Regions from separate parts of the Streptomyces sp. NPDC001137 genome, predicted to be linked through region 1. Evidence: riboswitches for the same ligand, from Rfam matches in the RefSeq annotation. Region 1 holds a riboswitch; each other region holds the start of a gene.
The links. A riboswitch is a leader RNA that binds a small molecule or an ion and turns the genes downstream of it on or off. The one in region 1 is predicted to bind cobalamin.
Positions count from the first base shown of each region.

Region 2: linked by a shared signal. The riboswitch ahead of nicT (Nickel transporter NicT) and the one ahead of ABT254_RS39630 (cobalamin biosynthesis protein) in region 1 are both predicted to bind cobalamin.
Region 3: linked by a shared signal. The riboswitch ahead of ABT254_RS29555 (CbtB domain-containing protein) and the one ahead of ABT254_RS39630 (cobalamin biosynthesis protein) in region 1 are both predicted to bind cobalamin.

Region 1 is NZ_JBEPBA010000029.1:57,470-62,230, forward strand. Features, by position in the region: gene ABT254_RS39615 (lysozyme) at 1-114, shown strand, start outside; gene ABT254_RS39620 (inorganic phosphate transporter) at 267-1,517, shown strand; gene ABT254_RS39625 (hypothetical protein) at 1,553-1,780, shown strand; cobalamin riboswitch at 1,927-2,068, shown strand; gene ABT254_RS39630 (cobalamin biosynthesis protein) at 2,169-3,251, shown strand; gene ABT254_RS39635 (cobyric acid synthase) at 3,248-4,759, shown strand; gene cobN (cobaltochelatase subunit CobN) at 4,756-4,761, shown strand, end outside.
Region 2 is NZ_JBEPBA010000011.1:196,841-201,601, forward strand. Features, by position in the region: gene thrS (threonine--tRNA ligase) at 1-49, shown strand, start outside; gene ABT254_RS23550 (nucleoside hydrolase) at 124-1,089, shown strand; gene nicT (Nickel transporter NicT) at 1,086-2,150, opposite strand; cobalamin riboswitch at 2,179-2,365, opposite strand; gene ABT254_RS23560 (ArsR/SmtB family transcription factor) at 2,446-2,805, shown strand; gene ABT254_RS23565 (LAETG motif-containing sortase-dependent surface protein) at 2,913-3,839, opposite strand; gene ABT254_RS23570 (DUF4142 domain-containing protein) at 4,092-4,761, opposite strand, start outside.
Region 3 is NZ_JBEPBA010000017.1:45,922-50,682, forward strand. Features, by position in the region: gene ABT254_RS29540 (DUF6479 family protein) at 386-757, opposite strand; gene ABT254_RS29545 (four-helix bundle copper-binding protein) at 867-1,238, shown strand; gene ABT254_RS29550 (histidine phosphatase family protein) at 1,242-1,814, opposite strand; cobalamin riboswitch at 1,915-2,097, shown strand; gene ABT254_RS29555 (CbtB domain-containing protein) at 2,100-2,321, shown strand; gene ABT254_RS29560 (CbtA family protein) at 2,347-3,102, shown strand; gene ABT254_RS29565 (acyl-CoA dehydrogenase family protein) at 3,242-4,420, shown strand.

The sequences.
Region 1 (4,761 bases):
GGCTGGTCGTTCTGGACCTTCTGGCAGTACGACAACGGCGGCGACCTGCCGGGTGACCAGAATCTCTTCAACGGGTCGCAGACCCAGCTGAGGAAGTTCGCCCGGGGCTACTGACCAAGGGGCGCCGAGAGACCGGGGGTCGCCGGGACGGGGCGGAGCGGCGACCCCCTCATTCAGACATCGTGCAGCCGCCCTCAGTTCATCTTCCGTTCACCCAGGTTGCCTACGGTCAACCGACCGTTGACTTCGAACGATTGCCTGGGTAAATGGAAAACTTCTCGCTGATCCTCGCGATTGTGGTCGTAACCGCACTCGCGTTTGATTTCACGAACGGTTTCCACGACACCGCCAACGCGATGGCCACCACCATCTCGACCGGTGCGCTCAAGCCCAAGGTCGCGGTGGCCATGTCCGCCGTGCTGAACCTTGCGGGTGCCTTCCTCTCCGTGGAGGTCGCCAACACGATCTCCAAGGGTCTCGTCGACGAGACCGGCATACGTCCCGAGGTCATCTTCGCGGCGCTGGTCGGCGCGATCCTCTGGAACCTGCTGACCTGGCTCGTCGGCCTTCCCTCCAGTTCCTCGCACGCCCTGATGGGCGGTCTGATCGGCGCCACCATCGCCTCGGCCGGCATGGGCGCGGTGCACGGCGACGTGCTCGTCACCAAGGTGCTCATCCCGGCGCTCGCCGCCCCGATCGTCGCGGGCCTGGCAGCCCTGCTCGCGACCCGGCTGTCGTACACCCTCGGCAAGAAGGCCGACGGCAAGGCCGCCGAAAAGGGCTACCGCGTCGGCCAGATCGCCTCCGCGGGCCTGGTCTCGCTGGCCCACGGCACCAACGACGCACAGAAGACGATGGGCATCATCACCCTCGCCCTGGTCGCCGGCGGCGCCGTCGCCCCCGACTCCGACCCGCCCACCTGGGTCATCCTCTCCGCGGGCCTCGCCATCGCGCTCGGCACCTGGCTCGGTGGCTGGCGCATCATCCGCACCATGGGCAAGGGACTGACCGAGCTCCAGCCGCAGCAGGGCTTCGCCGCCCAGACCAGCGCGGCCACGGTCATCCTGGCCTCCTCGCACCTCGGCTTCTCGCTCTCCACCACCCACTCGGTCTCCGGTTCGGTGATGGGTGCGGGCCTCGGCCGCAAGGGCGGCGTGGTCCGCTGGTCGACGGCGACCCGCATGCTCGTGGCCTGGTGCCTGACGCTGCCGGCCGCGGCCCTGGTCGGTGCGGGCGCGGAGTCCGTGACGGATCTCGGCGACTGGGGCACCGCCGTCGTCGCCGTCTTCCTGGTCGTCGCCAGCGCGGCCATCTGGAAGGTCTCCCGGCGCGAGGTCGTCGACGCGTCGAACGTCAACGCGACCGACGAACCCGCGGGCGTGGTGACCACGGCGATCGCCGCCGTGACCCCGCCCCCCACGGGCACGGTGACCGAGGGCCTGACGGCCACGATCCCCGCCCCGGCCCCCGTGGCCGCCGCCCCCGACCCGGCGACCCCGCCGGCCGCGGCCGTCTGAGCCCGCCCACCCGGCACTTAAGGAAGAGAAGCAGCATGAAGATCGACTGGGCAGCCCTGGGCTCCGTCTTCGGCGTCAGCCTCGCGGTCACGGTGGGCCTCGTGGCCCTGTTCACCCTCGGCATCATGGGCCTGTCGCGCCGCGAGCGGGCCGTGGCGCAGGGCAACTCGGCGTCCCTCGCGGTGGCCGGCGCGTACGTGGCCTTCGCGGGGGTCGCGGCGGCGGTGGCCTACGGGATCCATCTGGTGATCGCCAAGTCCTGAGGCGGCCGGACCGCCTCCCCACCGTCCCGCGGGGCGAGGAAGCACCCTTTCGTGCTTCCTCGCCCCGCGGGTTTTTCATGCGCGGGTCCGAGCGCCGGGTGTGGGCCTCAGCACACTCCCCCGCCGCAGGTCAACGGCAAGTTGACTGCCGTTCGGGGGCGTGGTGGACTGCCGAAGCCATATACGGCGGCGCGAGAGGAAGCCGGTGCGAGTCCGGCGCGGTCCCGCCACTGTCACCGGGGTAGTAAGCCCCGGGAGCCAGGAACTCTCACCGCCGGTCTCGTCGAACCAGGGCGTGGACACCCTGAGTGAGGACATGTCGCCATGCCAGCCTGCCGTTTGAGGTTCAGGACCAGGTCCCTGCTCGATCCCACGGCCGGCTGAGCCGATGCGTGCCGATCGCGTCTTCGCGTACGGCGCCGCCGCCGGCCTCCTCGGTGACCATCTGCTCGGCGATCCGCGCCGTGGGCATCCGGTCGCCGTGTTCGGGCGGGCCGCGGGTGCCGTGGAGCAGGTGTTGTGGCGGGACCATCGCGGGTGGGGCGCGCTGCACACCGCCGTGTGCGCCGGGAGCGCCATTGCGCTGGGTGCCCTCGCGCAGCGGTCCGTACGTCCGTCCCGTACCGCCTCCCTCGCTCTGACCGCGGCCGCCACGTGGGCCGTTGTCGGGGGGACCTCGCTCGCGCGCGAGGCCCGTGGCATCGGGCGGGCGCTGGAGGCCGGGGACGTCGAGGCCGCCCGGGCCAGGCTGCCGCATCTGTGCGGGCGGGATCCGCAGGCCCTGGACGCCGACGGGATCGCGCGGGCGGTGGTGGAGTCCGTCGCCGAGAACACCTCCGATGCCGTCGTGGGGGCGCTGGTGTGGGGGGCCGTGGGCGGAGTGCCCGGGCTGCTCGGGTTCCGGGCCGTGAACACGCTCGACGCCATGGTGGGGCACAAGTCGGCCAGGTACCGGCGGTACGGCTGGGCTTCGGCGCGGCTGGACGATGTGGCGGGGTGGCCGGGGGCCCGTCTGACCGCCGTGCTGGCCGCCGCTGCCGGGGGTGACGGCCGGGGGGCCGTACGCGCCTGGCGTTCTGACGCCGCGAAGCATCCGAGCCCCAATGCCGGGCCCGTGGAGGCTTCGTTCGCGGGGGCGCTGGGGGTGCGGCTCGGGGGGACCTTGTCGTATGGGGGGCGTGTTGAGCATCGGCCTGTGCTGAACGGGGAGGGGCGTGCCGTGGAAGTCGGCGACATCGAGCGTGCCGTGCGGTTGTCGCGGCGGGTCGGATGGCTGGCGTTGGGGGTCAGTGCGGCTGGGGCGGTGCTGCGGGGCCGGGTCGCACGGCGCCCGGCGGTGGGGGCTGTGCCCACCCGTTCCGCCCCAGCGGAACGACTGCCCACAGCGGATGCGGTGGGGGCTGTGCCCCGTTCCGCCCTGGCGGAACGACTGCCCACAGCGGTTGGGCGACAGCAGGGTGGTGTGTCATGAGCGGCGGGGGGCTTCTCGTTGCCGGTACCACCTCCGATGCCGGGAAGAGTGTCGTCACTGCCGGGATCTGTCGTTGGCTGGTGCGGCAGGGGGTCAAGGTGGCGCCCTTCAAGGCGCAGAACATGTCCCTCAATTCGTTCGTGACGCGTGAGGGTGCCGAGATCGGGCGGGCTCAGGCCATGCAGGCGCAGGCCTGCCGGGTCGAGCCGACCGCGCTGATGAACCCCGTGCTGCTCAAGCCCGGTGGCGAGCAGAGCAGCCAGGTCGTGCTGATGGGCAAGCCCGTCGGCGAGTTGAGTGCGCGCGGGTATCACGGGGGGCGGCAGCAGCAGCTTCTGGGGACCGTGCTCGACTGCCTGGCCGAGTTGCGGGGCACGTATGACGCCGTGATCTGTGAGGGGGCGGGTTCTCCCGCCGAGATCAACCTGCGGCGGACCGACATCGTGAACATGGGCATCGCCCGTAACGCGCGGCTTCCCGTGCTCGTGGTCGGTGACATCGACCGCGGCGGGGTCTTCGCCTCCTTCTTCGGGACCGTCGCCCTGCTCTCGCCCGAGGACCAGGAACTCGTCGCCGGGTTCCTCGTCAACAAGTTCCGGGGGGACGTCAGCCTCCTGGAGCCGGGGCTCGACATGCTGCACGGGCTCACCGGGCGGCGGACGTATGGCGTGCTCCCCTTTCAGCACGGCCTCGGCATCGACGAGGAGGACGGACTGCGGGTCTCCCTTCGGGGGACGGTGCGGGAGTCGAACGTCGCGCCGCCCGTCGGCGAGGACGTGCTGCGGGTCGCCGTGTGCGCGATCCCGCTGATGTCCAACTTCACCGACGTGGACGCCCTGGCCGCCGAACCGGGCGTCGTGGTGCGGTTCGTGGACCGGCCCGAGGAACTCGCCGACGCCGACCTCGTCGTCGTACCGGGGACCCGGGGAACGGTGAAGGCCCTGGAGTGGCTGCGCGAGCGGGGACTCGCGGACGCTCTGGTCCGCAGGGCCGCCGAACAGCGGCCCGTCCTCGGCATCTGTGGTGGCTTCCAGGTGCTCGGCGAGCACATCGAGGACGAGGTCGAGAGCCGGCGCGGGCATGTCGAAGCGCTCGGAGTGCTGCCCGTACGGGTGCGGTTCGCCCGCGAGAAGACCCTCACCCGTCCCGTGGGGGAAGCCCTCGGCGAGCATGTCGAGGGATACGAGATCCATCACGGGGTCGCCGACATAGGCGGCGGGGAAGCCTTCCTGGACGGCATCCGGGTCGGGCAGACCTGGGGCACGCACTGGCACGGTTCGCTGGAGTCGGACGGGTTCCGGCGGGCCTTTCTGCGCGAGGTGGCGGCCGCCGCGGGCCGTCGTTTCGTGCCGGCGCCCGACACCTCTTTCGCCGCGCTGCGCGAGGAGCAGCTCGACCGGCTCGGCGACCTGATCGAACAGCACGCGGACACGGACGCGCTGTGGCGGCTCATCGAGTCCGGCGCGCCGCAAGGACTGCCTTTCATTCCACCGGGAGCGCCCGCATGAGC
Region 2 (4,761 bases), on a different contig from region 1:
CGGGGAGTGCGTCCGGACCCGTGGCGCCGAACTGTGGGCGGCTGCGTAAGGTCACTGTCGTAGCGCCCGGCGCGCAGCCCGTGTCGTAGCGACCCGTGTCGTCGTAGTGAGAGGAGCCCGGCCGTGACCGGTCAGCCCATCCCGGTGATCATCGACTGCGACACGGGTGTCGACGACGCCCTGGCCCTGCTCTTCGCCGTCCGCCACCCGGGGATCGACCTGCGCGCGGTCACCTGCGTCGCCGGGAACACGGACGTGGACGGTGTCGTCCGCAACACCCTCACCGTGCTGGAACAGGCCGGCGCCCCCGACATCCCCGTCGGCCGCGGAGCCGAGCGCCCGCTGATCGAGCCGGCGCGCTCGGCGCGGCATGTGCACGGCTCCGACGGCATGGGCGACCTCGGCCTGCCCGCGCCCACCCGCACCCCCGCCGACGTGGACGCGGTGACCCTGCTGCGCCGGGAGATCCTCGCCTCGCCGCGCCCGGTCACCCTCGTCCCCACCGCGCCCCTGACCAATATCGCCCTGCTGCTGCGCACCCACCCCGAAGTCACCCGCAACATCGAGCGGATCGTGTTCATGGGGGGCGCGGCGGCCACCGGGAACGCCACGGCGGTCGCCGAGTTCAACGTCTGGCACGATCCGGAGGCGGCCGCCGTCCTGCTCACCGCCGGGGTACCGATCACGATGTACGGCCTGGACGTGTTCACGCAGGTCGTCGTCCCCGGCGCCGATGTGCACCGGTTGCGCGCGAGCACCGATCCCGGCACCCGGTTGGCCGGCGAGCTCCTCGCCCACCGGCCGGCCCACCCGGGCGAGGCCCCCGAGGCGGAGGAGGCCGGCGGCCTCGGGGACGCGGGCGCGGTCTGCACGGTCGTCGACCCCGCGGGCATCACCACCCGCCTGCTCCCCGTCGAGGTCTCCCTCGCCCCCGGCCCGACCCGCGGCCAGACGATAGTGGACCGCCGCCCCCGCCCCGGAGAGTCCGAGATCCACGAGGGAGCCCGTCGACAGCCGCTGGTGGACGTGGCGTTGGAGGTCGACGTGGACCGTTTCGTGAAGCTGTATTTGGAGACAGTGGAGCGTTAGCGCTCCGCTGGGGGCGCGGTCGGCGCCGCCCACCGCTGCTCCACCCGCGCCGCCTTCCAGTACCCCACCGCCGCCACCCACACCACCACGAACAGGCCGACGATGATGTAGCCGACGTTGGCCAGGTCGAGGCCGAAGAGTTCCATCGTGGCGATGAAGAAGGCGACGGCGATGGACAGCCCGGTGATGGTGAGGTTGTAGAACACCTTGCGCACCGGGTTCGAGGAGGCCCACTGGTAGGCGAAGTTCATGAACGTGCCGTCGAGCGTGTCGAACAGGCTCATGCCGGCCGCGAAGAGCAGCGGAAGGCACAGGATCGCGTACCAGGGCAGCCCGGCCGCCGCGCCGGAGCCCGCCATCACCATCAGCGTGACCTCGGTCGCCGTGTCGAAGCCCAGGCCGAAGAGGAAGCCGAGCGGGAACATCTGGCCGGGGCGGGAGATGGACCTGGTCAGGCGGCCGAGGATCCGGTTCATGAAGCCGCGGGAGTCGAGGTGCTGTTCGAGCTCCTTCTCGTCGTACGTCCCCGCCCGCATCGCCCGGAAGACGCGCAGGATGCCCACGAGGGCGACCAGGTTCAGCGCGGCGACGAGATAGAGGAACGTCGCCGAGATCGTCGTACCCATGAAGCCGAGCACCTGGTGGGTGCGGGAGTGCTCGTTCATGACCTTGTCGGCGAGCTGGGTGCCGCCCGCGATCATCGCCGCCAGCACCACGACCACGCTGGAGTGCCCGAGCGCGAACCAGAACCCCACCGACACCGGCCGCTTGCCGTCGGCCATCAGCTTGCGGGTGGTGTTGTCGATGGCGGCGATGTGGTCGGCGTCGAAGGCGTGCCGCATGCCGAGCGTGTACGCGGTGATGCCGAGGCCGAGCCCGAAGGCCTTGTTGCCGACCTCGTAGTGCCCGGGGACGACCAGGAGGAAGAGGATGCCGAACGCGACGACGTGCAGGGCGGCGATCACCGCCATCAGGCCGACCGTCTTCACGGTGTCCTCGCGCCGCCAGCGGAAGGAGACGGGCGCCTCGGATTCGGGCAGGGACGTCCCGGGCAGGGTCATGCGGTCACGCTCCAGCACCTCGTGGATCACCTCGTGAGATGCCGTGGCCGGTCTCCTGGCTTACGGGTCGTACGTCCGCCGCCCGCCTTCCCAGCCGCCTTGGCGGCCAGTGGCTGTCCCTCGCGGGACGTGGGCGACGAACTCCCCGATCACAGTGGCGAGGGCCGCGTCGGCATGGCACCGACTTCCCGAACACCACGGCCCGCCCACCGTAGGGGCGTTGGGCTTCCCCTGCATAGCTGCATACCTGCGCAGGTATGGAAGATCACATGGAGGCGCCTGCGAGGATGGCCGTATGCATCTCGTCCCGGCCGACCGCGCAGACCGCCGCACGATCGACGGCCACCGGGTGTGCGAGGCCATCGAGGCCATCGGCGACGCCGAGCACGTCCGGACCTGGGCCGACCGCTTCTCCCTGCTCGCCGATCCCAAGCGGCTCGCCCTGCTGCTCGCCCTGCACCGCACCGGCCCGCTGGCCGTGTCCGACCTGGCGATCGCGACCGGCATGAACGACCCCGCCGTCTCACAGGCGCTGCGGCTGCTCAGGGCGGCCGGGGTCGTGGCGGGCGAGAAGGAAGGGCGCGTGGTGCGCTACCAGGTCGTCGACGACGACGTACGACTGCTGCTCAGGCACTGTGCCGCGGACGGGAGTTGACCGGTCCGCGGATCCGGCGGCACGAACGCCCCGGAGCGGGGGTCTCCGGGGCGTTCGTATCGGGAGTGGCTATCGGGATGTCCGCCGGCCGGTCGGGCGGGGGCGGATCACCGGTGGGCCGTGCGGCGGCGCCTGGTCACGACGACGATCGCCCCGCCGGCGGCCAGGAGCGCCGTGGCGCCGCCGACGATGAGACCGGAGTCGCTGCCGCCGCCGGTCTCCGCGAGGCCACCGCCGCCGCTCGTGGTGGCCGCGGGAGCGGTGGTCGACGCGGAGGCGACCGGGGTGTCGGGCCCGCTCGGCGTCGACTCGGAGGCGCTCGGAGTCGGGGTGGGGCTCTCCTCGGCCGGCGTGGAGGGCTGCCCGGCCGGCGGGGTCGAGGCGGGCGGGGTGGACGGCGGCTGCGACTCGGTGCTCGTGCAGTCCTTCGTGCCGCCGTTCCAGGAGGCGATGAGCTTGTCCTTGATGACCGGGTGGTCGGGGCCCTTGGGCAGATCGCCGTGTTCGAAGCCGTCCTTCGCGTCCAGCTTGCCGTCGAACTTCACGGCGCCCCGGTAGAGGTCGATCTGCGCGAAGCAGCCCGCGTCGGGCACCGCGATGTCGAGGGAGTCGGTCTGGCCCTGCTTGACCGTCACCGAGTCGAAGTCGACGAAGACCTGCTCGCCGGAGGTGGCGAAGGACGGGCCGTGGGCCAGGTAGGAGGCCAGGGAGGCCGTGCAGGTCGTGGCGTCGCCCGCGGTTCGGACCTTGATGTGGACCTTGCCGTCGTCGGTGGGCTTCAGGGTCTGGTCGTCGACCTTGACCGAGTCGTAGAAGTTGCTGCCGTCCAGCGAGAACTGGCAGCGGTCCGTCTCCGTCTTGGTGCCGGCGCCGGTGCCGGGCCGGTAGCCGTCGGCATGCTTCCAGCCGTCACCGCCGGGCGTGCCGGTGGCCCAGGCCCCCGAGGCCGCGGCGACGGTGGCGGCGCACAGGGCGAGCGAGGCGGCGCCCGTCCCCAGGAGGCGGCGCGCGGTGACACGTCTGGCTATGGACATGCAGATCCCCATCTTGGCGTGTGCAGATCCCGGCGCGGCGGCGCAGGGCAGCACGCCGCGCCCGGCCGCACCGGGGGTGAATGGTCTGAGGAACACCGGGCCCATTGGTCACATGAGCCCCAGTGCGATCACATCGTGGATCTGTTGGCGGAACGCTGTCAACCTGCGGTAACCGACGAGTAGTTCAACCGTCCATTACAATTTCGCCACAGACGGAAGAGGCGGCTCCACTATCACCAAGCCGCCCGGATCTCACCTCACGGTCGGGCTCGGAGCTGCGTTCTGGCCGGTCGCGGACTCACCCGGCAGGAGCGGCGGCTGGGTGGTGCTGTCCACCGGCGGGGTGAGGACGACCTCCGGCTGGCCCGCGACCGGGGGTGGCGGGGTCAGGTCACTGGCGGGCAGCTTCGGCGGGGTCGTCTGCTGGAAGAGGACCTGGTCGAAGTTGACCAGGCCGGTGTCCTCCATGACCGTGATGTGGTCGAGGACCGTCGCGTTGGCCTGGTTGGCCAGCACGCGCACCACCGAGTTCTTGGTCGTCGAGCGGATCTTCGCTATCGCATTGAAGATCGAACCGTGCGTCACGCGCAGGATGTTGGCGAAGTCCGTGTCGAACTGCTTGCCCTGGTCCGCGGCGAGCGTGTTGACGAACCCGACCTGCTGGGGGCTGGCCACGTTGGGGATCGTGATGTTCAGCATCGTGCTGATCTTGCGGCAGCTGGCGTCCAGCGCGGCGTGCCCGTCGATGAGGTGCTTGCTCGCGGTGATCACCGCCTTGCTCTGCCCCTTCTTCAGGCCCATCTGGCCCACGGGGTACTCCCACAGTCCGGCCGCACGCACCTTGACCACGAAGTCCCGGTCGGCCTCCGTCAGCGGCCCCCACTGCGTCTGGGCGATGACTCTCGATCCGTCGCTGGACACG
Region 3 (4,761 bases), on a different contig from region 1:
AGCGAGAGGCCTGCGGCCTCTTCGGCCACGCTGCCGTGATCCGGTCGGGGGTGCCGTGCGGTGGTGGGCTGAAGGGGTGGCGCGGAGGTCGCGGGTGACACCGGTAGGCCGATGTGGCGGCCGTGCTGCTCGGGGCGCAGCGAGCTCGGGGCGCCCGATGTCGGCTCCGCGCTCGTGTGCACATGTTCCAGGCCGGACGAACAGCAGCGCGGTGTGATCGGGAGCCGGTCGCCGCCCGCGTGCTGGTACGTGAGGGGCGCCCTGGACCTCCTCGGCGGTCAGGACCCTGCGCGGCTCCCGAGCCCGCCGCTCGGCAGGGCGTCGTAGTCGGGCAGCGGCAGGGTGCCGCGGGCGGGTGGGTCTTGACTCTCACGTCCTCCCGGCGTCAGCGGCTGCCCGGCCCGCCGCTCCCGAACGCCCCGCTGTTGCCCTCGCTCCAGCGCTTGCGCTGCTGCGACCCACTCGTCCTGCTCGGCGTATTGCCGTGACCGGGCAGCTCGTGCGGGGTCAGCCGCTGCTCGCTGCGGGGTATCTCGGCGGGCTCACGGTTCTCCTGTACCTCGCGGACCGGGCCGTCGTCCGGCAGTTGCGGCTGATCCTCCGGGCGCGGCGGAGCGGGTTCACGGCGACGGATGCGGGCGCCCAGCCAGAAGGCACCGATCAGCAGGGCCACGACCGCCACCCCCACGACGACCAGGCCGATTCCCAGGGCGCCGCGGCCTGCGGCGATGTCCATGTCCATCCATGAGGTGCTCATGGGCACGCGGGTACCCATGGGACCCGGTGCGAACCGGCCCGGCCGGCCCGAGTCGACGGGATCGCGGTCACCGGTGTTTGAGGGGGTCGGTGACGGCAACCCGCCAGGTGTGACTTCGACGACCCAGCAGGAGCTCTTCCGGTTCCTGGAGGACCGCTTCGCCTGCGCGCAGGCGTGCACCGAGTGCGCACGCGCGTGTGCGCTGCGCGCGAGCCTCGTGGACCCGGACGGCACGGAGGAGCAGGAACTCGTACGACGCAAGGGCATCATGTGCGCGGAGGTGTGCGACGCGACCTGCCGTGTGCTGTCCGAGCAGAACAGCCTGGACGAGGCCGCCATCCGCATCCAGGTGGAGTGGTGCCGCACCGTGTGCCTGGAGGGTGCGCACGCCTTCGACCGGTTTCCGGGCGCCGAGGACGGCGCGAAGGCCTGCCGGCAGTGCGCCGAGGCGTGCACGGAATTCCTCGCCACCCTGAACTGACGCTCACGGCGCACCGACCGGCTGCCCGAGCCGCACGTTCCAGCGCCCCGCCCTGCCGCTGAGCCCGACGGCCGTCAGCGGCGGGACGTCCGCGCGCCAGAACGCCGACTCCGGCGCCCCGAGCGCCCGGACCACCGCGGCCCGTACGGCCTCGGGTTCGACAACGGCGATCGTCCGGCCCGGTGTCCGCGCGACCGCCTCCAGCCAGCCCGCCACCCGGTCGCACAGCGCCGTCACCGACTCCCCGCCGTGCGGCGCCGCCGCGGGGTCCGACAGCCAGCGGGCCAGCGCCTCCGGCTCGCGCTCGCTCACCTCCGCCAGCGTCGCACCGCGCCAGCGGCCCGCATCCAGGGCCGCCAACTCCGGCGCGTCCACGGCGTCGAGGCCGAGGGCGCCCGCGGTCTCGCGGCAGCGCACGGTGGGGGAGACCCAGACCCGTTCCGCCGCCGGGAGCGTGCCGGCGGCCGCCCGTGCCTGCCGCAGCCCGGAGGCGTCCAGCGGGCAGCCGTCGTCGAAGCGGGCCTCCCTGAGGGCCGCCGTGATCGCAGGTGAGACCAAGATCACTCGGCTCGTCATACGTCCATCCCCGCCCTCGACATCCCTTCAAATCCCTGGCCCTGACGAGAAAAACGGCTCACCAGGGGCGCTCACGGCCGCCCCGTGCGCCCTTGGCCCCACCTCTGCTTCGCGGTACCTTCTCGTGGATATTGACGACGGCACAGCGGAAGCCGGTGGAAGTCCGGCACGGTCGCGCCACTGTAAGTCCGGTACGCACCCTGGGTGCGCACCGGGTGAGTCAGACCCGCCCCGTCGTCGCGTGCACCACCGAGACGGGACGCGAGTTCCCCAGGAGGGCCTGCCATGGCGCAGTCTGTCGCTCAGCCGACCACCACCCCCACCGCCGTACCGGCAAAGCTGCCGATCGGCGCGATCGTCCCCTGGGCGGTCTTCTTCGGCATCCTGATGCTGGTTCTGCTCTACTTCGTCGGCGCCGAGCAGGGCGCCACTTCCGTGATGAACGGATCCGACGTGCACGAGTGGGTGCACGACGCCCGCCACCTGCTCGGCTTCCCCTGCCACTGAGGGCGGCGAGAAAGCACAGCCGCTCATGAACTCGGCAACCGTCCGCAACCTCCTGGTGCGTGGCATGCTCGCGGGGCTCGCCGCGGGCCTGCTCGCCCTGGTCGTCGCCTACTTCCTCGGTGAACCGCGCGTGGATGCGGCCATCGCCTACGAGGAGGCGCACTCCCACGAGCACGGCGTCGAAGCCGTCAGCCGCACGATGCAGTCCACCGCGGGCCTGTCCACCGGTGTCCTGGTCTACGGCGTCGCGTTCGGCGGCATCGCCGCCCTCGCGTACTGCTTCGCGCTCGGCCGCATCGGCCGCTTCGGGCCGCGCGCGAGCGCGCTGCTCCTGGCGGCCGCCGGCCTGATCACCGTGTACGTCGTGCCGTTCCTGAAGTACCCGGCCAACCCCCCGTCCGTCGGAGACCCCGACACCATCGGCAAACGCACCACGCTGTACTTCCTGATGGTGGTGCTCAGCGTGCTGCTGGCCGTGGCCGCCGTCATCCTGGGCAAGCGCCTGGCGCCCCGCCTGGGCAACTGGAACGCCACGCTCGCCGCGGGCGCGTTCCTCGTCCTCGCCATCGGGCTCGCGTACGCGTTCCTGCCGTCCTTCAACGAGGTCCCCAAGGACTTCTCCGCCACCCTGCTCTGGCAGTTCCGACTGGCGGCCCTGGCCGTCCAGTTGACCTTGTGGACCTCCTTCGGGCTGGTCTTCGGGGTGCTGGCGGAGCGGGTGCTCGCGCCGAAGCCGGCGCGGGCGAACGGCGCTTCCAAGGCAACTCCCGTCGCCCATTGACCCGTTCCACCGGTTCACTTGGCAAAGGGCCCCCGGTCGACGACCGGGGGCCCTTTCCCTGTCCCTCGCCATTCCCAATTTCTGGAACACGTTCTACGGTGTGCGCCGTCAGGACCGGCCTGGGAAGCCTGGAGGCGCCGTGCACCTCGAATACACGCCCGAGCAGCAGCGGCTGCGCACCGAACTGCGCTCGTACTTCGCCGAGTTGGTGCCGGACAACGCCTACGCACGGCACGGCGACCCGGCCGCCCAGAAACGCTTCTACCGCGAGACCATCCGACGCCTGGGCACCGACGGCTGGCTCGGCGTGGGCTGGCCGAAGGAGTACGGCGGGCGCGGGCTGACCGCGATGGAGCAGTTCATCTTCTTCGACGAGGCCGCCCAGGCCGGCGTACCACTGCCGCTGATGGCGCTGAACACCGTCGGGCCGACGATCATGCAGTTCGGCACGGAGGAGCAGAAGGCGTACTTCCTGCCCAAGATCCTCGCCGGCGAGATCGACTTCGCGATCGGCTACAGCGAGCCCGACGCGGGCACCGATCTCGCGTCCCTGAAGACGCGCGCCGTACGGGACGGCGACGAGTACGTCGTCAACGGCCAGAAGATCTGGACCACCAACGGCGACACCGCGGACTGGGTGTGGCTGGCCACCCGCACCGACCCCGAGGCACCGCCCCACAAGGGCATCACCATGCTCCTCGTCCCCACCACCGACCCCGGCTACTCCTGCACCCTCATCAACACCCTTGCCTCGCACGACACCACGGCCAGCTACTACGAGAACATCCGCGTCCCCGTCTCCCGCCGCGTCGGCGCCGAGAACCAGGGCTGGCGGCTGATCACCAACCAGCTCAACCACGAGCGCGTCACCCTCGCCGCCCACGGCACCATGGCGATCCGCGCCCTGCAGGACGTCCAGCGCTGGGCCATGGAGACCAAGCTGGCCGACGGCCGCCGCGTCGTCGACCTGCCCTGGGTGCGCCGACGCCTCGCCCAGACCCACACCAAACTCGATGCGATGAAGCTGCTCAACTGGCGGATGGTGCACGCCGTCCAGAACGGCACGCTCGCCCCCCAGGACGCCTCCGCGGTCAAGGTCTACGGCTCAGAGGCGCGCCGGGACGCCTACGCCTGGCTGATGGAGATCGTCGGCGCGGCGGGCGCGCTGAAGGAGGGCTCCGCGGGCGCGGTCCTCCACGGCGAACTGGAGCGCGGCTACCGCTCGGCGGTCATCTTCACCTTCGGCGGCGGAAACAACGAGATCCAGCGGGAGATCATCTCGTGGATCGGTCTGGGGATGCCGAGGGTGCGGCGTTAGCCTGCTGTGACCACAGACGTTAGTTGTCACATACCGAGGATAGTTGGCACCGTGATTCTGTGGGATCAGGATGACGGCCGAGCCGTGATGCGGCAGTTGGCACTTCGCCGCGAGCACTGGAAACGCCGTCGACTGCGACTTCGCGGCGATGGCGGCTCCAACTCAAGATCGAGAACTTGCCGCCTGCCAGGCTGAAGTTCTCCGCTGGCGCCGCGTCCGAGGTTGCCCGTGGGCGTACACCATCGGCAGCGGCCGTTCTGGCGGGGATCTTGGAGATGCCGTTCGCGGACTCGAGGGCGGTGGATGACTGAGCCCTGCTGCCCTCTCGTCAGGTGACGTCC